Regions from separate parts of the Alteromonas sp. 5NS40-0096 genome, predicted to be linked through region 2. Evidence: predicted binding sites of a transcription regulator. Region 2 holds the regulator's gene; each other region holds the start of a gene.
What was found. The regulator FNR, encoded in region 2, switches genes on or off when oxygen is low (the NO sensors DNR and NnrR bind a similar motif). The targets are predictions, from matches to a motif close to TTGATCTAGATCAA.
Positions count from the first base shown of each region.

Region 1: AC27G9_RS15445 (GbsR/MarR family transcriptional regulator) is a predicted target of FNR. The motif match lies at 5,401-5,414, and genes of this name have one in related genera.
Region 3: AC27G9_RS18660 (DUF3149 domain-containing protein) is a predicted target of FNR. The motif match lies at 3,231-3,244, and genes of this name have one in related genera.

Region 1 is NZ_BAAJLQ010000005.1:98,096-106,495, forward strand. Features, by position in the region: gene cysK (cysteine synthase A) at 1-529, opposite strand, end outside; gene AC27G9_RS15425 (Lrp/AsnC family transcriptional regulator) at 673-1,134, shown strand; gene AC27G9_RS15430 (acyl-CoA dehydrogenase) at 1,178-2,362, shown strand; gene AC27G9_RS15435 (cytochrome d ubiquinol oxidase subunit II) at 2,411-3,415, opposite strand; gene AC27G9_RS15440 (cytochrome ubiquinol oxidase subunit I) at 3,421-4,788, opposite strand; gene AC27G9_RS15445 (GbsR/MarR family transcriptional regulator) at 4,798-5,349, opposite strand; gene AC27G9_RS15450 (hypothetical protein) at 5,972-6,547, shown strand; gene AC27G9_RS15455 (SMI1/KNR4 family protein) at 6,686-7,303, shown strand; gene AC27G9_RS15460 (hypothetical protein) at 7,327-7,473, shown strand; gene AC27G9_RS15465 (flavodoxin family protein) at 7,551-8,051, shown strand.
Region 2 is NZ_BAAJLQ010000001.1:718,375-726,774, forward strand. Features, by position in the region: gene AC27G9_RS03240 (heavy metal translocating P-type ATPase) at 1-1,580, shown strand, start outside; gene ccoS (cbb3-type cytochrome oxidase assembly protein CcoS) at 1,591-1,794, shown strand; gene AC27G9_RS03250 (sulfite exporter TauE/SafE family protein) at 1,787-2,461, shown strand; gene fnr (fumarate/nitrate reduction transcriptional regulator Fnr) at 2,482-3,219, shown strand; gene uspE (universal stress protein UspE) at 3,339-4,262, shown strand; gene ttcA (tRNA 2-thiocytidine(32) synthetase TtcA) at 4,368-5,318, shown strand; gene rssA (patatin-like phospholipase RssA) at 5,318-6,217, shown strand; gene AC27G9_RS03275 (LysR family transcriptional regulator) at 6,214-7,122, opposite strand; gene AC27G9_RS03280 (NAD(P)H-dependent oxidoreductase) at 7,239-8,216, shown strand; gene AC27G9_RS03285 (low molecular weight protein tyrosine phosphatase family protein) at 8,262-8,400, opposite strand, start outside.
Region 3 is NZ_BAAJLQ010000007.1:128,080-136,479, forward strand. Features, by position in the region: gene AC27G9_RS18640 (MFS transporter) at 1-39, opposite strand, end outside; gene aroC (chorismate synthase) at 128-1,228, opposite strand; gene prmB (50S ribosomal protein L3 N(5)-glutamine methyltransferase) at 1,233-2,171, opposite strand; gene smrB (endonuclease SmrB) at 2,336-2,917, shown strand; gene AC27G9_RS18660 (DUF3149 domain-containing protein) at 2,998-3,123, opposite strand; gene AC27G9_RS18665 (transglycosylase SLT domain-containing protein) at 3,444-4,079, opposite strand; gene gshA (glutamate--cysteine ligase) at 4,160-5,746, opposite strand; gene AC27G9_RS18675 (M16 family metallopeptidase) at 5,868-8,400, opposite strand, start outside.

The DNA.
Region 1 (8,400 bases), on a different contig from region 2:
GTGCAGTGGGATTGGCACCATTGCCAAACTGATTTAAAGAAACTGCGCCTGGCGTAGCCTCGACAAGTGCCGCAGCTCTATCAATCGCCCCTTTCGTGCCTAACGTCTTTGGTGTGGTTATCACATTTGCGCCATAGTGTTTAATCAGCTGTTGGCGTTCAATACTCATATGCTCTGGGATCACGATTGTCAATGGAATGTGGTACATCGCACACAACCAGGCACAGGCGACTCCATTGTTACCTGATGATGCCTCGATAATCTGAGTATCTTTGTTAAAGCTTTTATCCGCCATCAACGCTTGCAGCATTGCGAACGCAGGCCTGTCTTTGATCGATCCTGCTGGATTAAAAAACTCAACTTTAGCAACGATATCCGCCTTGCAATTATACTGCTTCGCCAGCCTCGATAATCTGACAAGCGGGGTGTTTCCAATGGTTTGAGTGATGTCATCGTAAATATTTACGCTGTTTTTGTCGGTTAGCACATCGGTTGATAACACATCTTGTTGAAAAGCTTGGTCTAACATAATCACTCCCACATTTTTGGCGGCGTTTAATTTTGAACGTGATCTATTATCTATCGTGCTTTTGGTGTAAAAATGCTAAATAGTTGCATGGGAATAAATGTTCTTGCAGTATTATTCTAAATTTTATTTTTAATGAGAATTTTATGCTAGATAAATTGGATAAGGCGATTTTGTCAATATTGCAAAGTGATGCTGACGTGCCAGTGGCAGAAATCGCGGAACGAGTAGGTTTAACCTCCACACCTTGTTGGAGGCGGATTCAAAAGCTTCAGGAACAAGGCGTAATTACTAAGCGAGTGGCACTACTTGACCAGAGTAAATTGAATCTCGGAATGACAGTGATAGTACAGGTAAAAGCGGCAAAGCATGATGGTAAATGGTTAGACAACTTTGCATTGCATGCTTCATCTTTCGAGGAAGTCGTTGAATTTTACCGAATGTCTGGAGAGTACGATTATATGCTCAAAGTCATGGTTCAAGATATGCAGGCGTTTGATCATTTCTATAAACGTTTAGTTAACGGTATTAATTTGGGTGACGTCACTTCTAGTTTTGCGATGGAACAAATAAAGTACGATACGGCTTTGCCTTTAAGCCACATTTAGGTAAGAGTTAACCCACCCTACAAAACACAACAATAGGTTACCTATGTCTTCAGTGCCTTTACCCATTTGGGATGACCTTTTATTACTCAACGACCAACTTGATGAAGCATCTCGTATGCTTAAAGATGCAGCTCATGAGTTTTGCCAATCCACATTGATGCCGACGATTTTAGCGGCGAATCGCAATCAATACTTTGACCCGAATCTTATGCGAGCATTTGGAGAAATGGGGTTGTTGGGAGCGACTATTCAAGGCTTCGGTTGTGCGGGGGCCAGCTACGTGGGTTACGGTCTGATCGCGCGAGAGGTTGAGCGGGTAGACAGTGGCTATCGCAGCGCAATGAGTGTGCAGTCGTCCTTGGTAATGCATCCCATTTATACGTTTGGTAGTGAAGAGCAAAAAGAACGGTTTTTACCAAAGCTCGCCACAGGAGAATGGATTGGTTGTTTTGGTTTAACCGAACCTGATGCGGGTTCCGATCCGGCTTCGATGAAAACGCGTGCCGAAAAAGTTGAGGGGGGCTATCGCCTTACGGGCAGTAAAATGTGGATTACCAACGCTCCTATTGCCGATGTAATGGTAGTGTGGGCAAAGAACCAAGAGGAAGATGGTGCGATTACTGGTTTTGTCCTAGAAAAGGGAATGAAGGGGCTAAGCTGTCCTGAAATCAAAAACAAGTTGTCATTGCGAGCGTCAATAACGGGCGAAATAGTGATGGATAACGTGTTTGTACCTGATCACAATGTGCTACCCAAAGTCAGAGGATTAAAAGGCCCTTTCAGCTGCTTAAACATGGCGCGATACGGTATTTCTTGGGGCGCATTGGGCGCCGCTGAATTTTGCTGGCATGGTGCTCGGCAATATGGGCTCGACCGGAAACAATTTGGTAAGCCGCTCGCGCAGACTCAATTGTTTCAGACCAAACTTGCAAACATGCAGACTGAAATTACCCTAGGCCTACAGGCGTCATTGCGAGTGGGCCAATTGATTGATGAAGGTAAAGTGGACCCTGCAATGATCTCGTTGGTCAAACGCAATAACTGTGGCAAAGCGTTAGCGATCGCTCGTGATGCCAGAGACATGCATGGCGGAAATGGCATCAGTGATGAGTTTCATGTGATGCGCCACCTTATGAACTTGGAAACCGTGAATACTTATGAAGGTACTTACGACATTCATGGTTTGATTCTGGGCCGAGCGCAAACAGGTCTGCAAGCATTTTTCTAAGCGTCGACACGAAAAAGCAGCCGAAAGGCTGCTTTTTATTGCGGTCACTCAGTAGTAACTGAGCTTTTCTGCCTTACCCCAAAATATGCGATAAACCATAACGGTGTAAGCCAATATACAGGGAATGACGACCAAGGCCCCTGCGAGTAAGAAGGTGAGGGACGATGGTGCAGCAAGTGCGTCATCAATTTTCAAAACACCTGGAATAACATAGGGGTAATAACTGATCCCTAATCCAGCGAAGCACAGGGTAAACACCAATAACGCAATCAGAAAGGGGAGCCACTCGCCTTGTCCAGCCGCTTTGGGTAAACGGGTAAGGATGAGATTGCATAGCACTAATAATCCAAAACACGTTACCGGAATTGCTGCAAGCAACAACCCAGAGGGTGCGCTGAACCATAGCTGCATAACAAAATCGTGAAGTGCAACATTGGCCACACTCACGGCTGCAATCCCAGCAGAGAGAATGTAAACACCGAGTTTCGCCCATTTATAAGCCAGTTGTTGTAAGTCGTCAGACGTTTTCAAAATGAGCCAGCACGCTCCAATAAATAGGTATGCGGCGGTAACACCAAAGGCAGCCATGACGCCAAACAGATGGGCATACCAAGAGTTATCCAATCCAGTGACATACATTCCCAACATATAACCTTGAGCTAGGGTTGTGAGTAGCGAACCATACTTAAACGCGTTATCCCATAATTGCTTGCGAACGGGTTTGACCTTGGCTCTAAAATCAAAGGCTACGCCTCGAATGATCAAGCCAAGTAACATTAGAGAAGCGGGGATATAAAGTGCTTGCAACACCATACTGTGCGCAGTTGGAAAAGCGATTAGCAATAAACCAACGGCCAGCACGAGCCAGGTTTCATTCGCGTCCCAAAAAGGGCCGATTGAAGCAATCATGGTATCTCGGTGTTGCTCGTTATCCATTGGCAGCAATATGCCTACACCCAAATCGTAACCGTCGAGTATGCCGTAAACCAAAACGGCAAGGCCAAACAATCCAAGGTATATCTGTGCCAATGTATGGGCAGAAAATTCGAACATAATGATTACGCCTCCTGCTCTTTGAGTTGCTGCGCGTTGTATTTAAACATGGCCTGTTCTTGAGGAGAGATCTCCTCGACATAAACAGACTTTCGGCACAGGCGGAATAGCGTCCTGATGTAAACCACCAATAGGACAGCATAAACCGTTAAGTACATAAAAAAGCTGAACGCTACATTTGCACTTGGAATACTGGTAACGGCATCGGCCGTGCTCAGTACGCCGCTGACCAGGTAGGGTTGACGACCTACCTCAGTTACGTACCAGCCAGCCAACGTGGCGACCCAACCACTGAAAGTCATCCCGATAAAGCCTTTCATCAACCAATCAGGCAGCGCTTTGTTGCGTACCAAGAAAAGGCTACCTAGCCACGCCACCGCTAGCATCAACATGCCCAGGCCAACCATGATTCGAAAACTAAAAAAGACAGGCGCCACTGGTGGGTGTTCACCTTCAAACTCGTTCAACCCTTTGAGTTCACCATCTAATTTGTGCGTCAGGATCATTGCTGCACCATGTGGGACTTCAATCGCGAATTTGTTGGTTTTTGTTTCCTCATCCGGGATAGCAAAAAGTACAAGCGGCGCGCCTTTTTCGGTGTGCCAAAGCCCTTCCATCGCTGCGACCTTTTGTGGCTGATGCTCTAATGTATTTAGCCCGTGTAGGTCACCCGCAAATATTTGCAGGGGTATGAGCACTGCTGCGGTATACACTGCGGTTTTAAAAGCAATGGTTGGCGCTTTTTTATCATCGCCTTTTAAGATGCGATAGGCGGATAAACCAGCAATCAGAAAGCTTGCAGTTAGGCCACTAGCCAGCAGCATATGTACGAGGCGGTAAGGAAACGACGGATTGAAAATAATCGCCATCCAATCGGTTGGGTAGGCTACGCCATCGATCATTTCAAAACCTTGCGGTGTTTGCATCCAGCTGTTGAGTGACAATATCCAAAATGCCGAAACCGTGGTACCGAAAGCCACAACAAAAGAGGCGGTAGTGTGCAACCAATTGGGCACGCGTTTAAGGCCAAACAGCATGATACCGAGGAAGGTGGCCTCAAGGAAAAACGCCGTCAGCACTTCGTAGCCGAGCAAAGGCCCAGCGATATTACCGACTTTTTCCATGAAGCCTGGCCAGTTTGTGCCGAACTGAAAGGACATGGTGACACCACTGACTACGCCAAGGGCAAATGTTAACGCAAAAACCTTCACCCAAAACCGATAGATACGCATCCAAACAGGGTGGCCAGATAAATCTGATCTCAGCTTGAAGTAAAACAAGAACCACCCCAATGCGATCGTGATCGTGGGAAACAGAATATGAAAGCTAATATTGAGAGCGAATTGCAGCCGAGACAACAAGAGTACATCCATTAGCATCTCCTAAGCTTTTTTACTGGGCATGAATTTTTCTTTCATGTCGAGTACCTTGCCTACTCCTGAACCCAGTTTCATTAGGGTGTTTAGCTTATCAGGCCCAAGGTTTTGCAACTCTTGAGACCAGCTGGTAACCGCTTCGAGTAGGTCGTGAATTTCCGTTAATGTATTTTGGGCCTGCTCTTCCTGTGTATTGGCAGGAGAATCAAGTAGCAAATCACGCAGCAGGCTTAACGTCGGGTCGATTTCACGTTTACGGCGCTCTTCGAAAACTCGAATAGCAAGAGTCCAGATATCGCCTGCGGGTATAAAATAGTCTTTGCGATCACCTGGGACAAAATGGGACTTTACCAATCGCCAGGCCTGAAGCTCTTTCAAGCCCATACTGACGTTGCCCCGAGAGATATTGAGTGAATCTGCTATTTCTTGGGCACTAACCGGTTCCTCACTCAAAACGATCAGCGCCAACATTTGACCGACTGTACGATTGAAGCCCCAACGGCTACCCATTTCACCAAAGTGCATCACCGCGGATGTGATTAAAGGAGTCATTTTCATTTTACTGACCATAATGAAGTTTCAGAAATTACTGAAACTTTAAATGTAAGCTTGACTCAGATCAAGTTTTTTCGTGATGATTTGTGGAATCTCAGTTGTTTTGACAAGTCTTCTGTAAATCTCACTTGTAGTGATAGCGATCGCATTGGACCTATATAGATTTTGAGATAGATGAGTCGATGAATTTGAAAGGCAGCAATATACGTAAAGCGGATATTCTCAAACTAAAGCAAGGCTCAATGTTTTGGGATGGACAGCGGTCGCTCAACGCTAATTATAATCACCGCCTAATTGAAAGCTTAGTCCTTCCTATCTAACGGGCTTGTGTAGCCCGAAGAATGCATGTCAAAAATCCCCCCGGATTAAGAGCCTGCGCACTAGCTATTCGCCATCAAGTTTTCGATAATATACGAAGCTTGGTTTGACAGTTAACCTGGGCGTCATATTCAATTTGGGTAACATGCAACTGGGGTATTTATAAAATACTCGCCACATACTATGAGGCCTACAACACATACAAGCGCATGTTGTCGCTGCTATCGCGGTTGGGATAACCTACACAACGTTTCGGTCGGCCCTAAAAGTGGGCGTTAGCTGCTATGTTTAACTTCAGGGATGTTTTATGAAAAAGCTTTTATTTATTCTTTGTTTTGCTACCTATGCAGCTGCAGCTCAAACTCTTTTTCCTTCTGAGCACGACACACCTGCAGGTCAAGCTGAATTAAATTCGTTTCTTGTGTTCTGTGAAGATGATTGCTTTTTTACTATGTTTTTAGACGTTAAACGTTTGGACTTTGAGTCTTCGAATGAGTCTGGTGCTATGTATCGGGTATGGAACGAAAAAAGAGATAAGTTTATTTTGTTTGGTATCGATGCGAACAAGACTGAAAACGAACCTCAAATTACCATCGTATCTTCTAAAGATGGAAAGAAGCATATTCTTGGAACGTCAAAATTGGGGGAGTTTGAAGGTTTTAGATTTGAATGGAAAAAAGGTGCTTTTGAATTAAAAAACCTGAGGCGCGTTCCCTATGAAAGCTATTCAAGGATAGAAGAGAGTGGATTAGGATTTAAAGGAGATTTGGACTTTAAGCCGCATTCTATCGAATACCTATTTTTAGGAGCCAAACTTACCCAGTTTGTAGACGCGACTTCTCAAAATATTAACCCTGAATGGAAAAAGATTGGTAGTAGCTAACAAACAAAGTCAGCGGGACGTTTACTCGCTCGCGTTGCTCCCTGGGACAAATACCCATTGGCGGCTTCGCGATTATCGCCAATAAGCATTTGCCGCTTATTGGGAAGTTAAGTCAATGAGAATTCGGTGTAAGCAAGGATGAACTTTCAAAACCTTATAATAGAAGATACGAATGAATCAGCTACTGAAGAACAGCTTTTAGCACTTCAAACAGAGTTGGGTTGCAAAATTCCTGATGATTACAAGGAATTTTTACTTAGCTGTAATGGCGGGTACTTGGAATATGATCTGCTTGTTGAATTTGAAGATGGCAATAAGGAATGGATGTCATATTCATCTCTTTACACGCTTAAAATCTCTAATGATTGGGAATCTAATCCCTTCGAATTGCTACAAGAGCAGAAAAAGGAAGGGTTTCCTGACAAAGGCGTACTTCCTATTGCTACGGATGGGGGCGGTAGCACCCTCTATATAGACCTTAGAGATGGCTATAAGATCGTAGCATTTGTTGAAGGGATGCCGGGTTGGACTGGCCTTAGGCAAGAAAATTCGATTGTAGTCGTTGCGGAGTCTTTCTACGACTACTTGAGCAAATTAACGTTATCGGATGAAACCATCGAGTACCATATAAGTAACTTTGAAGTTAACGAGTCTAGCGTTTTAGCCACATTAGAGTGGTTCGATTCAGTTCGCAAGGACTGGTGCAGTGTGTTCAAAGAAGAATGGAACTCAAGAGTGTCATTCATGCAAGTGTAAAGGTTTAACAAGTTGTCAATTGGATGTCTAACGGCGAGAAATGGCAAGGCGTTAGGGGCATTGAGAATTCATCTGTGATTTCGAGTAAATTTGATAGGAATGAAAATCCTGACTGGGATACTGACGCACTGCTTGGCGTTCTTGACGGTGTATTTGAAAAACTGCACTAAAAGCTACATAACAAGTCAATGCAGAAATGGACTTTTAAAAGCCTCTGATTGAGGCGTTAAGCGACAAAGAGGTAGTTATGAAATTTGCGGTAGTTTTAGGTAGCTCGAGAAGCGATGGTAATACTTCACAACTCTCTCAATACATATCAGAGAGGCTAGACTCCGAATTCATAGATTTAAATCAGTACAATATCTCGGCCTTCGATTATAAACATCGGAATATAGACGATGATTTTGCCAGTCTAATTGAATCACTTGTTCAGTATTCCCATATCATTTTTGCTACACCTGTTTATTGGTATTCAATGTCTTCACAGATGAAAGTCTTCTTCGATAGGTTTACGGATTTATTAACTGTTCATAGAGACTTAGGGCGTAAACTGCGCGGACTTAAATGTTCTGTTATCTCTACAGGCACTGACGACGCCTTGCCAGATTGTTTTTTGGCGCAGTTTAAACAAACCTTTGCGTACTTAGGTATGGATCTTGTTGGTTTTCATTATTCACCCTGCCCAGAAAAGTTCTCCTTAAGTGCCAGCAAAGACAAAATCGAGGGTTTTATTCACAGTGTCGCGTAAAAAACTAATAAATAAACTCGCTCCGCTCGCTGGGGCGCCTACTCGCTGGGGTTTGGTTGTTTTTACAGCAAGTGTTCGCTACTTACTGGGGCGTTTCATGTCAATATTGAGCTCATATGTTTGAATGGGAAATTGAATCGAAGCCTCTAACTTACGGGAGCAGTGTTATTTTCGTTCTTCTGTTTCGATGGTTGTTTAAACCTAAAGGTTATCGCAAACTGGTCACGCATCGCCTTTTTAAAAAAAATGACAAAATCTATTACCAAAGGGACAAAGTAACCTGCTGGATAATCGAGCTGACTAGGTTTTCTCATTTAGAAATGCAACAAGAAAATGGTAATCAGTTAAA
Region 2 (8,400 bases):
CAGTCCTAAGCGAGTCTGGTGACGTCTATTTTGAATCGATTTGCATGTTCGTATTCTTGTTATTACTCAGCCGCTACCTAGAACACCGTTCAAGACACAAAGCCGCTCAAATCTCCGCAAATATGATGCAGCATATGCCTGTCACGGCCACGTTGGTCTCTGACAATGGCAATTTAGATCAGTGTTTAGCAAAACAGCTACAAACAGGGCAAACCGTACTGGTTAAAGCAGGGGAAATCATCCCTGTCGATGGGCAAGTCATTGATGGAATCAGTGCGGTCGATGAGTCTATGCTAACAGGCGAGTTCAAACCGGTGTCCAAATCGCGTGGTGACGCGGTGTACGGTGGCACAGTGTCGCAGACTGGTGCATTAACAATCGAAGTGACCCAAACCTTAAAAAATGCATTAGTAAGTCAAATCATCAGATTGCAGTCTTCTGCAATGGCAACCAAGCCCAAAGTCGCGGCGACAGCCGATACCTTCTCACGTTACTTTGTTATGGCGGTGCTAGGATTATCCGCCCTCACCTTCGGATTTTGGTCGTTTCAGGGTAGTAGTGACGCATTTTGGATCACGATTTCAGTGCTAGTTGCCACCTGCCCTTGCGCTTTGGGTCTTGCAACGCCTTCGGCGTTGACATGTGCTATGGCAAAACTCAATCGCGGTGGGGTTTTACTCAAGCGAGCCGACGCACTCGAACAGCTCACTGCGATAGATACTATTGCACTCGATAAAACGGGAACGTTAACGCAAGGAAAGTTCTCAGTGACAAAAGCCTGGTATGCCGACGGTACTGACAGCGCTTTGCTTTACGACATTGTTTGTACTTTAGAAGCGCGCTCAGAACACCCCATTGCCAGCGCATTTACCTCACAAAATGCTTTACCTCAGCTTTTAGACTTCAAGGTTGTGCCAGGAAAAGGCGTTGAGGGTAGTATCGGCCAAGAGAAATACCGATTGGGGTCAAAGCATTTTGCAGGCGCGAAAACCGAACAGCACTGGGGAAATGTCTATCTGTGTAATGAACAAAACCAATGCCTTGCCGTTTTTGAAGTCACAGACAATATCAAAGACGGTATTGCAGAGGTGTTGAAAAGCCTAGACGCTTACACACTATGCTTGATAAGCGGTGATACTCAACAACACGTTTCATCAGTCGCCAATACACTCAATATCGACACCTTGTTCGCCGAGCAAACCCCCGAGGACAAGTACAAAACGGTAAAAGCGCTACAGGCCAAAGGGCACAATGTAATGATGTTAGGCGATGGTATCAATGATGCGCCTGTTCTCGCGAGTGCTGATGTCTCGGTTGCCGTCGGCAACGCTACTGACGTAGCGAAGAATGCTGCAGATGTTATCTTGCTGTCTAATGAACTAGATAACGTCCCCGAACTTCTAGAAACTGCTCGCGCCACTAAGCTAAAAATCAAGCAGAACATTGCATGGGCAGTTGGGTATAATGTACTGATATTACCTTTCGCTGTATCTGGCATGCTGACACCATGGCTCGCAGTGATTGGCATGTCATTGAGTAGTATTATTGTCGTTTCAAACTCGACCCGTTTGTTAAAATAGGGCTAGCATAGTGAGTATTATTTACGTATTGATCCCTCTGGCTGTCATTATCGTGGCAATTGCGATTGGCGTCTTTTTTTGGGCTGTTAAATCAAACCAATTTGAAGACTTAGAGCGTCAGGGATATAGCATTTTGTTCGACGACGACCTACCAAAAGAACAAAGACGACAGCCCGACGTACAGCAGCCGGACTCTCAAACCAAGAATGACTGACTTTAACGTATTCTCTGCGTTTCTTATTGGTGTAGCAGGCGGCGTACATTGCGTTGGTATGTGTGGTGGTATTGCTACGGCGTTTGGCGCAACGATTCCGTCTCATCACCCTAAGAACGCTTATATCGCGTTATACAACCTCGGTAGAATATTAAGTTACACGGTTGCTGGAGGCATCACCGGCTTTTTGGGAGGCGTTGTATCGCTGTCACTGCGTAATGGATTAGTTTATCTATCTATTGTAAGCGGCATTATACTCTTGCTACTCGCTTGTTACTTGGGTAACTGGTGGCGAATATTAACCGCAATCGAAGCGCTCGGTTCTCGGGTCTGGAAGCGAATCCAGCCTTTGTCTAAACGGTTTTTGCCAGTTGATTCCTATGGTAAAGCGTTGGGTTACGGCATGATCTGGGGTTGGCTACCGTGTGGGCTGGTTTACTCTACACTGACATGGTCAATGGCGTCTGGCGATGCCCTAAACGGCGCTGCCATCATGCTAGCGTTCGGCTTGGGCACGCTGCCAACACTCTTTGCAGCCAGTTTATCCGCACAATGGTTGGTCAAAGGTTTTCGGCACCCCGTTGTTAAACAATGCATTGCCACTTTAGTCGCAATATATGCAGTTTTCTTGATTTATAATGGTTACAATAGTATCTATAACGCTTAGGCAAAGGACCCGGAACGACTATGAGCAAGACCAGCGATTTTTCAATACATTGTCAAAACTGTAGTTTCAGTCACCTGTGTTTACCAGTTGCGCTCAATAAAACAGAAATTGAGTCATTGGACGACATTGTTGAACGAAAAAAGCCACTGCATAAAAATGATAAGTTAATTCGTTCTGGTGACAGCTTCACAGCCTTGTACGCGGTGAGAAGCGGTTCGTTCAAATCGTTCGTCAGTGCCAAAGATGGCGAAGAGCAAATCATAGGGTTTCATTTTCCTGGTGACATTATTGGCTTTGATGCGCTGCGCAACAATACCCATGAAAGCTACACCCAAGCCCTAGAAACCGCCATGGTCTGCGAATTGCCCTACGACACATTAGACAAAATGTCGGTACAACTACCTAAGCTGCGCCACCAAATCATGAGTTTTATGAGTGCAGAGATAAAGCAAGACAATGAAATGATGATGTTGTTAAACAAGCGTACCGCAGAAGAACGCTTGATCTATTTTATCGCGCAATTGTCGCAACGTTTTGAAGAACGGGGCTTCTCATCTCGAGAATTTAATTTATCAATGACCCGAAACGAGATTGGAAACTACTTGGGTCTTACGGTCGAAACGATTTCCCGTTTACTTACGCGTTTTCAAAAAGAAGGCATTATTCAGGTTGACGGTAAGCTTATTACCATCACGGATTTCGACGCGATGGAAGACAAACTCAACAATATGGGCGTGCAAACAAAAGAGGTGATTTAAGCCTCTTTTTGATCCAAAACAAATCACATTTTTCTATATTCGACCTACACTTATGTAAAGAGGCAACACTAACGTTGGTTCGTTGTGTTTAATGACTATTGCATTAGGGAAGGTCGCATATGATTAACTACAATCACTTACTCGCTATCATTGAGCCTGATAGAGACAATCAACCTGCCCTATCCCGGGCGATCGAACTTGCCGAAAAGACGGAAGCCAGCATTACGGCATACATGGTGATCTACGATTTCTCGTACGAAATGACAACCATGCTCTCATCAGATGAACGAGAAGCCATGCGAGAAGCCGTAATCAAAGATCGTCAAGCTTGGTTGGAGGATGAGTTAAAACACTACAAAAGTAACGCAGCAATAAAGGTGGTTGTTGAATGGCACAATCGCGCCTATGAATCCATTATACGCTTTGCCATGGCACACAGCTGTGACATCGTTGTAAAGGCCACAAAACCTCACGATGATCTGACTTCAGTCATTTTTACGCCTACGGATTGGCATTTGTTACGCAAATGTCCTTCTCCGGTGTTGTTAGTAAAAGACCACGATTGGCCTGAGGATGGTAACATTATTGCAGCCGTCAACGTCGGCACCGAAGACAGAGAGCATGCGCAGCTCAACGACAAACTCACCGTGATTGCGAAAGACTATGCAGACTTGCTGATTGGCAAGGTTAACTTGGTTAACTGCTACCCCAGTACACCGCTCAACATCGCGATAGAGGTCCCAGAGTTTGACCCAACGACTTACAATGATTCTGTGCGAAATCATCATCTACAAGAGATAGAACGTCACTCTAATCGATACGATATTCCGCTTGAACGATGTCACGTAAAAGAAGGCTTGCCGGAAAGCGTGATACCACAAATTGCAGACGCCGTTGATGCGGAACTCGTCATCATAGGCACCGTGGGTCGCGTTGGTCTATCAGCGGCGTTAATTGGCAACACCGCTGAGCATGTAATCGATAGTTTGCAGTGTGACGTGCTTGCGATCAAACCCGACGGTTTCCAATCCCCAATACGCTAATATCCAATGGATAAACGCGCTGACTCTGTTTAGAACTAAGGCTATGCGCAGGTGCGGGCATTTTGTATAATGCCCGCTTTTCGAGTAATAGAGCACGTTTCGCGCATGAATCAGAACGCAGTAGAAGCCAAGTTGACAGAATCCGGCTCAACCAGTTCACAACAAAAAGCCAAGTACAACTTCAATAAATTACAAAAACGCCTACGACGAAATGTCGGTAAAGCGATTGAAGACTTTGGCATGATTGAAGCAAACGATAGAATCATGGTTTGTCTTTCCGGAGGAAAAGACAGCTACACCATGCTCGATATCCTCATGTTCTTGCGTAAGATAGCTCCTATCGACTTTGATATCGTCGCGGTCAACTTAGACCAGAAGCAACCGGGCTTCCCAGAACATATTCTGCCCCAATACCTCGAGAGTGTCGGTGTTGAATACAAGATCGTAGAAGAAGATACCTACTCTATTGTCAAAGACAAGATCCCGGAAGGTAAGACTACCTGTTCTTTGTGTTCTCGATTGCGCCGAGGCATTTTGTACCGAACGGCTACCGAATTAGGCGCAACCAAAATTGCGCTGGGACATCACAGGGACGATATGTTAGAAACCCTGTTTTTGAATATGTTTCACGGTGGCAAACTGAAATCAATGCCGCCTAAATTAGTCAGTGATGATGGTAAACATATCGTAATCCGCCCTTTGGCTTACTGCAGCGAAAAGGATATTGTTAAATACTCAAACATTGCCGATTTTCCTATCATCCCGTGCAACCTTTGTGGTTCACAAGAAAATTTGCAAAGAAAACATATCAAAGCGATGTTGCAAGACTGGGACAAACGGTTCCCTGGCCGCATTGAATCCATGTTTCGCTCTATTCAGAACGTGGCACCTACACACCTTGCAGATAAAAACTTACACGACTTTAAAAGCATTGAAACTACTGGAGCGCCGGTAAAAGATGGTGACATAGGTTTTGATGCACCAACATTTGAAGTTGCACAAGAAAACATGGAAGATGCTATTCCAATCGTCAATATCATGGAAGCAAAACAGTAATGAAAATAGGCCTAGCTTTAGGTGCGGGCGCAGCTCGCGGATGGACCCACATTGGCATCATAAAGGCACTTGAAGAGCTGGGTATTAAAATCGACGTAGTGGCAGGTTGCTCCATCGGCGCTTACGTCGGTGCAGCGTATGCCAGCGGCAAACTAGAAGCATTGCAGGAATGGGCGTTCTCGCTTTCCGAATGGCAGGTACTCTCCCTTATGGGTGTTGGTATCCGAAAAGGGGGAATTGCGAGTGGCCAGAAAGTATTTGATAAACTGATAGAAGACTTCAGTGCGCCGACATTTGAGTCGATGGATTTACCATTTGGTTGCGTCGCGACTGATCTTTCGACAGGCAGAGAAGTGATCTTTAAAAAAGGTGACGTAGGGGAACCTGTCAAAGCTTCTTGTGCGATTCCCGCCCTGTTTTCTCCCGTCGCAAAGGACGGTAAGTGGTTGGTAGATGGTGCGGTAGTCAATCCCGTTCCGGTTAATTTGTGCCGCCAACTTGGGGCAGATTTTGTTATCGCCGTCAATTTAAATGCTGACTTTAGACCACAGCGTTTGGTACAAACTCGCCTTGAGCACGAAGCAGCGAATCGCAAGACAGACGATTTTTTCTCAAAAAGTCAAAACGTGCTACGCCAGTGGTTTTCACCTGAGACAACTGCAGAGAAGAACGAAAATCCACCTGGTATCTTCAGTGTGATGAGCAGTGCACTAGAAATTCTTCAAGCGCGTGTCACCCGCTCTCGTTTAGCAGGCGATCCGCCGGATATATTGCTCGAACCGCAACTCACTGACGTGGGTATCATGGAATTTCATCGTGCCGAAGACTTGTTTGAAAAAGGCAAACAAACGGTGTCTCGTATCGAAGAGCAGATTCGCTACCAGTTGTTACTGAGTTAAGCCCGAAAATGTGTGGTGCTGTCGAGCAAAAAGTCGATAAGCACCCTCACCCGCCTCGCTTTTTGCGAGTTTTGCATGAAGTAAATGTACAAACCTGGGTATTCATCCCAGTATTGCTCTAGTAATGGCGACAACTGCCCCTCAGTAAATTGATTTTCAATCATCGGTGTGACGATCCTTCCGATACCAAGACCTTTAATTGCAGCGTCTATCATTGCATCAGTGTCATTGACAATTAACGCGGTTTTTCCTCTAACGGTATGCTGTTGTCCATTATCATTGAGTAATAGTGGCGCTATTTGATTAGAACCAATAAAGCGGTACTGAATAAACTTGTGTTCACTGACGTCTGAGAGTGTTTTCGGTAAGCCGTATTTCGCCAAATAATCCTTAGAAGCAAACAGTGCTTCTTTCATTGGCGATGTTAACGGTCTTGCCACCATTCCATCTTGAATACGATGACCAAAACGAATACCCACATCAAAACCTTCATCCAAAATATTGACAACTTTGTCGCTAATCGATATTTCCAGTTCAATGTCGGGGTAAAGATGACAGAATTGGGCGTAGTAAGGCTTGAGCAAAAAATCGTAAACAAACTTTGGAAGCGTAATGCGAACGCGGCCTGAAGGTGCCTTATTGAGATCTTGCAGGCTATCGACTGCGAGTTCTAGACTCGACAGATGATCACCAATACGCTCGTATAACAGTTGTCCAGCCTGCGTTAATTCTATTCGCCTCGTACTTCGGCTAAATAGAGGCATGCCTATCTTTGCCTCAAGCGACTTGAGTGATTGACTGACCGAGGGTGCGGCAATTTCAAGCTGTCTCGCCGCCCCTCGAATACTGCCTTCTTTTACGATTGTACTGAAAACCGCCAATTGATTGTACGTTGCGCCTTTCACACGCACCTCATTGTAAACATTAACCTAACAGACTTAGTTAATTTAACCGCCTAAAAACTATTAGTGTCAAGGAGTAAACTACACAGACTTTAAATTGAATCACCTACGAGGACACGATGAGTAAGGTATTAGTTATTTCTGGTCACCCTGATCTAGCCCATTCATACACCAATTCTGCGATCATAAAGCAGTTAGAGGGCTCCTTATCAAGTACAGAAATTCGTAGACTCGATACACTGTACCCCGATTACCAAATCGATATAGAGCAAGAGCAGAAAGCACTGATTAACGCTGATATCATTATTCTTCAATTTCCATTTTACTGGTACTCAGTACCTGCGTTATTGAAAAAATGGATTGATGATGTTTTTAGCTATGATTTTGCGTTTGGTGCAAAAGGCGACAAACTCAAAGGTAAAGATTTCATTTTGTCGTTTACTGTTGGTGGGCCGGAATCCTCGTATACGCCCCTCGGATACAATCATTTCCCAATTGGCGATCTAGTCAAACCGTTGCAGCAGACAGCCTATTTGGCCGGTATGGTATACCACCAACCGGTATATACCCACCAAATGGTTTACATACCAGGTGTATATAATGAGCTAGAAGATGTGATAGGCAGAGCTAACGATCACGCCAACCGATTAATTGATCAAATAAAATCTATCCAGTCAGACAAAACCAATTTGTTGACCAAGTTTGTTCATCAGTGGTTTTCAGAATTTGACGTGTTACCTGAAGATGCGGGTTATTTTCTGTCGTTTCTCGCTGAAGATATTCATTGGGAGATGGGAGCTGATACCTTCACAGGCCACGCAGGTTTCAACGATTGGTACCAGATTGCCAGAAACACTTTTCTGCCAGGCCCACAACACATTGTGGAACAAGTGGAAGTTGAGCCAATAGAAAACGACCCAAATGGTTCGCAATACCAATTAAACCTCAGAATCCGTTTCATCGCTGAAACTGCGCCTATGTCAGAATTCAAAGGTAACTCACTAAATGTTTTAGTTAACGAAACCTGGACTGTATCAGTGGATGAGAATGACAAACCAACGATACATCGCTACCTAGCCTCTCCCGTTGAATCATAAAGGTAGCATGACTTTAGCAGGCACACCTCTATGTGCCTGCTCGTTTTACGCTAGGTGGCCTGATAGCAACGTACTAACTTTGTCTTCCAATTCAGCAATTAAATCCTCGTCCATGTATTGATATTCATCGGGAATATCCAATACAAAAAGAGGAGTTGAACCGAGCGAGTGACCAAACTCAGCG
Region 3 (8,400 bases), on a different contig from region 2:
TAATTGGCCAAAATACAAAAAATAGGTAAGCCCCAACATAAAAATGTTGGTTGGAGAAAAAGCGCGATCTAACAAGGTATAAAATCTAGTAGCAAAGGAGCCAGCCCAAAGGGCTGGCTTCAAGGGTTTAGGTCAGTGAGCCGGGAATAACTGGCGTGTCACTAATAATTCCGGCATTCTGTCCGCGATGACGTAAACAATGGTCCATCAAGGTAAGGGCAAGCATGGCCTCGGCAATCGGTACCGCTCTGATACCGACACAAGGGTCGTGGCGACCTTTCGTCACAATGTCAATTTCTTCACCTTGTTTATTAATCGTTTTTCCCGGTACTGAGATACTAGAAGTAGGCTTAAGGGCCATATGCACGATCAATTCTTGCCCAGTAGAAATACCACCGAGTACGCCACCTGCATGGTTGGTTTCAAAACCATTGGGAGTCAAAGTATCACGGTGCTCACTGCCTTTTTGGTTGATAACGTCAAAGCCATCGCCGATCTCCACGCCTTTAACGGCATTAATGCCCATCATGGCATGGGCAATATCTGCATCTAGACGGTCAAAAACAGGTTCACCAAGCCCAACGGGGACGTTTTTCGCGACCACAGAGACTTTGGCGCCAATCGAATCACCAGATTTTTTAAGGTCTCGCATATACTGATCAAGCGCATCTAATTTAGACGCATCAGGACAAAAGAAAGGGTTAGTATTGGTTATCTCATGATCGACAGTGTCGATAGCAATAGGACCTAATTCCGATAAGTAACCGTGTATCTCAATGCCGTGCACTTGCTTTAAGTACTTTTTCGCGATACCACCAGCTGCAACGCGAATCGCTGTCTCTCGAGCCGAAGAGCGACCACCACCTCGGTAATCTCTCGCTCCGTACTTTTGATCATACGTGTAGTCTGCATGTCCAGGACGGAACCGGTCGGCAATATTCGAGTAGTCTTGACTGCGTTGATCTTTGTTTTTGATCAGTAAACCAATACTTGTGCCCGTTGTTTTACCCTCAAACACGCCTGACAAGATTTGGACTTCATCATCTTCACGCCGCGCTGTGGTGTAACGAGAGGTACCCGGTTTACGACGGTCCAGATCGCCCTGCAAGTCGGCTTCACAGAGATCGAGCCCTGGAGGACAGCCATCAACAACGCCACCAATCGCAATACCATGACTTTCGCCAAACGTTGTTACCGTAAACAATTTTCCAAAGGTGTTACCTGACATATTCTTACTTCGTACCTCGTTGTTGATAGGCTTCCATGGCCGCTTTACTGACTGCAAAAATACCGTGACCGCCAGACTCGAACTCTATCCATTCAACGTCTAGGCCGTCGAAGCGATTCGCCATATGCACTTCACTATTACCGACTTCAACAAACATCCAACCACCGTCATTTAGAAAATCTGGCGCTTGAGCAATCATGATCTCTACTAGGTCTAGCCCGTCATCACCGGCGGCAAGAGCTAACTCCGGCTCGTGGTGATATTCATCGGGAAGGTCTGCCATGTCTTCAGCGTCGACATAAGGGGGGTTTGATACTATCAAATCGTATTTTTGGCCATGTAACTGTGAAAACAAATCCGATTTAATCGGAAAAACTCTGTGGCTTGCATTGTGCTCTTGAATATTGAAATCGGCGACGTCCAGGGCATCTTGACTAATATCGACAGCATCAACTTGGGCTTCATCAAATGCATAAGCGAGAGCGATAGCGATACATCCGCCGCCCGTGCACATATCGAGTATGGTGTTTGGCGCATCTGTTACCCAAGGCGCAAATTGCTTTTGAATCAACTCAGCAAAAGGCGAGCGCGGTATCAATACTCGCTCGTCAACGTAAAAGGGCAAATCACAAAACCAAGCTTCATGGGTAATATAGGGTAACGGCATACGAGTTTGAACGCGTTTGAGCACAAGCTCTGCGACTTTCTCTCTCTCACTTCGCGTTAGCTTCGCGTCAAACAAACCATCCCCTGTTTGTTGAACAATATGCTGGGGTAAATGCAGTGCTTGCAGCACAAGACTCACCGCTTCATCCCAAGCGTTGTCTGTACCATGACCAAAATAAAGACCCGCATCGTTAAAGCGGCTAACTGACCACCTTACAAAGTCCAACATAGTATGTAAGTCATCAATCGCTTCGTTTAAATATATTTTATCGGTCATAGCACTCGGGCAAGCTAAAAATTCAAACGGCTATAATACCCAATGTTTTACGGTGACACATGTATTATTTTGTTATCTGATAAGCTTTTCGGCGCAATTGGTCAGTGCCGCCTTTGATTCATTCATGATAAAATTATATGAGCTGTCGGAATACGTGTGTGGATATGAAAGATAAACTCAAACAAATTGGCCAAACGCTGTCGAATAGCGAAGATGACTTTTCTCTTTTTCAGGCATCAATGAAGGGGATAAAGCCATTACAGCAAGACAAAGTGGTCCACGAGAAAAAAGCAGTCACACCTTCAGGACGGCAAAAACAAAGAGCGCAAGACGCGATTGCGCAAAAGCAAAGTGCTGCTAGCTTCGAGTTTTCTGACGTGTTTCAAGCTAAATTGCCCGACGAGGGACCAATGCGCTATTGTCGAGAAGATAAACCAACCTATTTACTCAAACAATTGCGCAGAGGGGATTTTTCACCCGAATTAATCCTAGATTTACATGGCCTGACTAAACAGTCTACCAAGCACGAAGTAGCCGCGATGATCCATGCAGCGAGAAAACAGCGCCTTGACTGCGTTGCAATCGTTCATGGCTTAGGCGGTGGCGTTTTAAAACAGGCATTGCCTCACTACCTTGTTCAGCATCCCCATGTGTTAGCATTTCATCAAGCACCGCTAGAGTACGGAGGCCAGGGTGCGCTGGTAGTCTTGCTAGAACTCGACGAATCTCAATCAGGTAAGTTCTAAGACGTGCTGACCTTTGGCGTGCACGCTGTCGAGATCTGGCTTACTTATAGTGTGAGACTACCGCTCGGCCTAACAGAGCACTACTTGTTTTCGTCAGCGCTATTATGCATAAACAAATACGTGTAGTACCCCATCATCACGCAGATGATTAAAATACCAAGTAGTGAACCCCAAACGACTGGATCTTTCAACATTGTTAGGAACATGACGCTCTCCTTCACGGTGTGTTTTTATCTTCAACACCATTATCTGAGAGCGCTGGATGGGATTTACTGATCTAAATCATATAAGCCCCGTGAGTCACCTGAATCACTTGATGCAGATCAAAAAAGTGAAAAACTTCAAAAAATCACTTGATAATGATTCTCATTTACATTAAATTTAATCCTGCCTGTTCGGCGCAGGTTTAACGGTCTTGGCTTTGCGTCGATTTTAAAAAGCGGTTATGTGTGGGATGTAACCGCTTTTTCTTTTTTCCTAACAAGAGCTAGGTACAGCAGACTCGTACTAATTTGGGCGTGTTGAACTAGAACAATCCGAAAAACCAACCTTCTTTTAAGTCTTCTTCACACGTTTTTAGCTGCTTGGCATAACGCAAGCTTCGCGCTTTCACTTTTTGAGCGACTTTTTTGAGCCAAGGCTTTTTGTTGTAGCTCTTCTTTCTGTAGCCTCCCCAACCTTCGTGGTAGTTGAGGTATTGACCATAGGCATCCCATTTGGACACGCCATTCACTTTGTTTGACTTGTAGATGAACCACCCCATGAAGTCGATTGCATCATCAAAATCATCTCGGTCAGCGCCCGAATTACCGGTTTCTCGGATATAGTCACTCCACGTTGGCGTTTTAGCTTGGGAATAACCATAGGCAGAGCTGACTCTGCCCCAGGGGATCAAACCAAAAAATACGTAATCTTTTGGCGGTAATGCGTCGTGTTTAAAAGAACTCTCCTGGTACATCATTGCCATGGGCACGTGAATTGGTGCACCCCACTTATCTCTGGCATCTGCCGCAGCTTCATACCAATCAGATTTTTCCTCAAAAATGCTGCAGATATTACTAATATCCGATGGCGGCGTCGTAGAGCAGCTCGCCAGCAGAAGAGGTATGACCACAACAAAAAGTAGTCTTTTTTTTGTACAAGAAGTGAACTTTACCGACATGTGTTGTCCAACATAGTGTTCTAGTAATGTGTGTTTCCCTGGAACTTCTTTGATGCCTGGCTGCACCAGCCAGGCTTTTTTTATGCTTGCGGCGCCTCGAAATATTCTCGTATAAACGTATCGAAGTCTTTATCGTCTTCAGCTTCAATCTCGCTCTGCTTCGCTAATGACGTTTTTGCTTGCCCAGCAAAACTTGACTCGTTTGTGTGTACATAGTCGTAGGAGGCTAATGTTTGAGTGTACTCATCGGCTAGCTTCAATCCCAAGTCTCCATTATCCCAATCATTCTCTAGTAATTGCCCCAACCACTTACCCGATGGCGTAGTGTCTGGGTGTAATACTTTTTGCCACTCTCTTTCACACGCTTGGGTATAACGTCGTGTATCGTTAGCTTTATCAAGCAATACTGCAGTACGTTTGAAATTGGCAAACAGGGTTTCGGCCCATTGCTGCATGGGTACAGCTTCACCGTTTTGCTGCAACATTAAACCCGGCTTTCTGCCCTCTAATACGATACGAGAAAGATTGTCATCCGACTCTTTAAATGTCACCTCTGTTAGCTCTTCGCTCGGTGTTAACAAGCAAGTCAGAAGAAAGATATCGAGAAAATCAAACTGCTCTCTATCAATTCCCAATGCCGAGAATGGATTCACATCTAACGCGCGAACCTCGATGTAACTTACCCCTCTGCGGGCCAATGCATCCGTTGGTTTTTCCATTGATGCTGTGGGTTGTTTAGGACGAATGGGTGAATACAACTCGTTTTCAATCTGTAATACATTTTTGCTAAGTTGTTGGTAGTGCCCGCCTTCACCCGCTGCATACTGCGCGTAGCTGGTAGAAGGGGAATACATTGCCTCACGTAACAAAGCAATATAATTGTCTAGCTTGTTGTAGCAAATCTTCAATGCCGATTGTTCAGCATTGGTATAACCCAGATCACTCATTCGAAGCGACGTAGCATAAGGCAAATAATAGGTGCCTTTGCCCACACGCTCAAAAGGCAGTTTGTGTTCTTTGCCTTTTAGGAAAGAGCCACACAATGCCGGCGACGCACCATACAAAAATGGAATGAGCCAACAAAAACGACGATAGTTGCGAATAAGCGAAAAATAAGCAGCAGATACCGTATCTTGTGAATACTCTACCCCTTCCATTTTTGCCCATTGTTGCCAAAACTCATCGGGGAATGAAAAATTAAAATGCACACCAGAGATAGCTTGCATCATACTGCCATAGCGGTTTTTCAAACCAACGCGATAGACTTTTTTCATTTTGCCGACATTAGATGAGCCATAGTGAGCAATGGGAATACTGGATTCGTCTTCGATGAAACAAGGCATACTCATTGGCCACAAACGCTCGCCATCTAAGTTGGCAAGGACATACTTGTGCACATCGGCCAATTGCTCCATCGTCACCTTGCTATCGGCTTCTGGCGGCGTAATGAATTCAAGTAGTGACTCAGAAAAGTCTGTCGTGATGGATTCGTGAGTTAGAGCTGAACCTAAACTCACAGGATGTGGAGTTTGGGCCAGTGTGCCATCACTCTGAATTCGCAGGGCTTCGCGTTCTACTCCGCGGCGAATGTTTTTTAGCGTTGTAAGAAAATCGACGCTGTCCAACGCAGCGACACGGGCTTCAAATTGTGTTTGATTCGCAGCCAAAGCAAAATTCCGTAATATCAAAGGGCTATTCCAACATGGGAACAACCGAGTTTTTTTTCAAGTGAACACCATCGCGAATCCGACTGTGTTCACGGTCAAAACGTTTATCGCTTCCCGGTGACTATAGCACCAATTCTTCGATAGGAAGCTTCAACGATTGCAGTTGCGGTAAAATTTTTGATTTGTCGCCCACTACGACAATTTGCATATCTTCTGCTTGCAACTCTCTTTTTGCCACGGCATTGAGCTGTTCAAGTGTGACATTTTTGATAATAGAAGACTGCTCGTCACGATAAGTTTTATCCAACTGATAATTATACAAATGACGTAAGAAGGATGCCTTACTACTCGGCGTTTCATATTCTAATGCATCACTTAATGTATATGCACTTCGCATAAACGCGAGTTCACTGTCTGTCATCCCATTCTCGCGATAGGCTTTCAACTCATTAAATATTTCCCGAATACCATCTGCCGTATTTTCGCCATTCAAATCTGCACTCGCCTCAAACCATCCCAACGTTTTCCCTCCCAAGAACACTGAGCTGGCACCGTAGGTATAGCCTTTGTCCTCGCGAAGGTTCAAATTGATGCGGCTGTTAAACGCGCCACCCAATGGGAAGTTCATCAATCGCGTATAAAAAAAGTCACCTGTTGCGTCATAAGGTCTTGAGCGCTTAATTATCGATACGACAGACTGCACCGCTCCGGGGTTATCTACAAGATAGATTTTTTGTTCACTATATTTCGGGAAAGGTGAATATGGCGGAATGTCATAGTCAGTGCTGTGCCATTTTGACAAAAACGTTAATGCTTTGAGGACGTCGTTTTTGGCTAAGTCACTCACCACAATAGCACTGGCTTTTGACGCATTGATATAGGTTTGATAATAGTGTTTTACATCATCTATGGTCAGCGCCGCTATCGATTCTTGCGTGCCAGAATCTGGCCAGCCAATGCGATTTTCATCACCGTACATCAAGCGATATTTGGCTCGCTGCGCCTGTGAAGACGGGTTTTTCTCATCTTGTTGTAGACCTTGTAGCGTTCTCGCTTTTAAGGTCTCAAATTCAGTCGTATCAAATTTTGGCTTGAACAGTTTTTCTTCCAGCAGAGCCAATGTTGCCGTCAAATTTTTGGTCAAACTCGACACATAAATTTGGGTGTAGCGACCAGAAGCACTGAAATGAATCGAACTGCCTAACTTGGCCAAGTCATTGGCCATTACTTCGCTGGTTCTGGCCTGTGTCGATTCATTCAACATGGCAGCAGTCAAACTGGCAACCCCCGCCTTGGCTAACGGTTCCACCAACGAACCACCTTCAAGCGCAATAGAAAGACTCACTGTCGGTGTTTCGTCACTGGTTATTCCGAGAATATCGATTTCAAACGCTAATTTATCACGCCAGAAATCAGGTACTTTAACCACTGGTGCCTCACCAGCCGGAGGCTGAATACTGCGATCAAAGTTATCAATAATACCGTTATTTACTGCTTCGCTTGTTACAGTATCTATCGCGATATTGCGTTCTGGTTTGACAAAATTCACCTCTGCTAATTCAAGTTCAGTTTGCCCTCTTGGAACTAGGCTTAATTTGACAGCGGGTTTGTCTTTTATGTAAGTGTTATAAACGCGCATAACATCTTGTTTTGTCACATTACTATATCGCGAGAGATCTTTTGCGACTAAGTCAGGCTCACCGTAAAACGTTTGGTTGGCAGCTAGTGTTGACACCTTACCTGCAACACTTTGTAAACCATAAACCGTTGAAGACTCTATCGCCGCTTTTGTCCGCAACAAATCATCTTCAGTTACTCCTCTGTCTTCAAACTCTTTTAACGTCTCATCAATGATCTTTTCAAGCTCATTAAGATTCTCAATATTTTGAGGATTAGCGAGGGCCAGTAGCTGGAATTCACACGCCAACTCTCGACACGGGTGAGATACAATCGCTTGTACTGCTGCCCCTTTTTTGACTAGGTTTTTGTAAAATAAAGACGTTTTCCCACCACCGAGTATATCGGCAAGCACGTCTAAAGGCGCCTCATCAGGGTGACGTCCATATACGGTTGGAAGCGTAATTTGTAACAGAGGTAGATGCACATCATCCTCTAAGGTGAGATATCGGTCATTTTCCAATACCACTTGGGCTTTTTCAGCTTGCTCAACAACAGGGCCCACACTAATTGGCCCAAAGTACTTTTCGATCCAAGCCTTCGTTTGGGCAACGTCGATGTCGCCACCGATCGTCAATACGGCATTGTTAGGGCCATACCAGCGTTTAAAAAAGGCTTTTAGATCGTCAACAGTAACGCGATCTAGGTCTTCTACATATCCAATCGTCGACCAAGAATAGGGATGATTTAGCGGGTAGAGCGCCTCACCTACGCGTTCACTTCTCAGGCCGTATGGCTGATTGTCTACTCGCTGCGCTCGTTCATTTTTTACCGTTTCTCGCTGCACTTCGAACTTTTCTTGAGTCACCGCCTCAAGCAAAAAACCCATACGGTCAGCTTCAAGCCACAACACTTTTTCCAATTGATTGGCTGGAACAGTCTGGTAATAGTTTGTCCTATCCATGTTTGTCGTACCATTGAGGTTACCACCCGATTCAGTTATCACCTTAAAGTGTTGTTCATCAGCAACGTGCTTA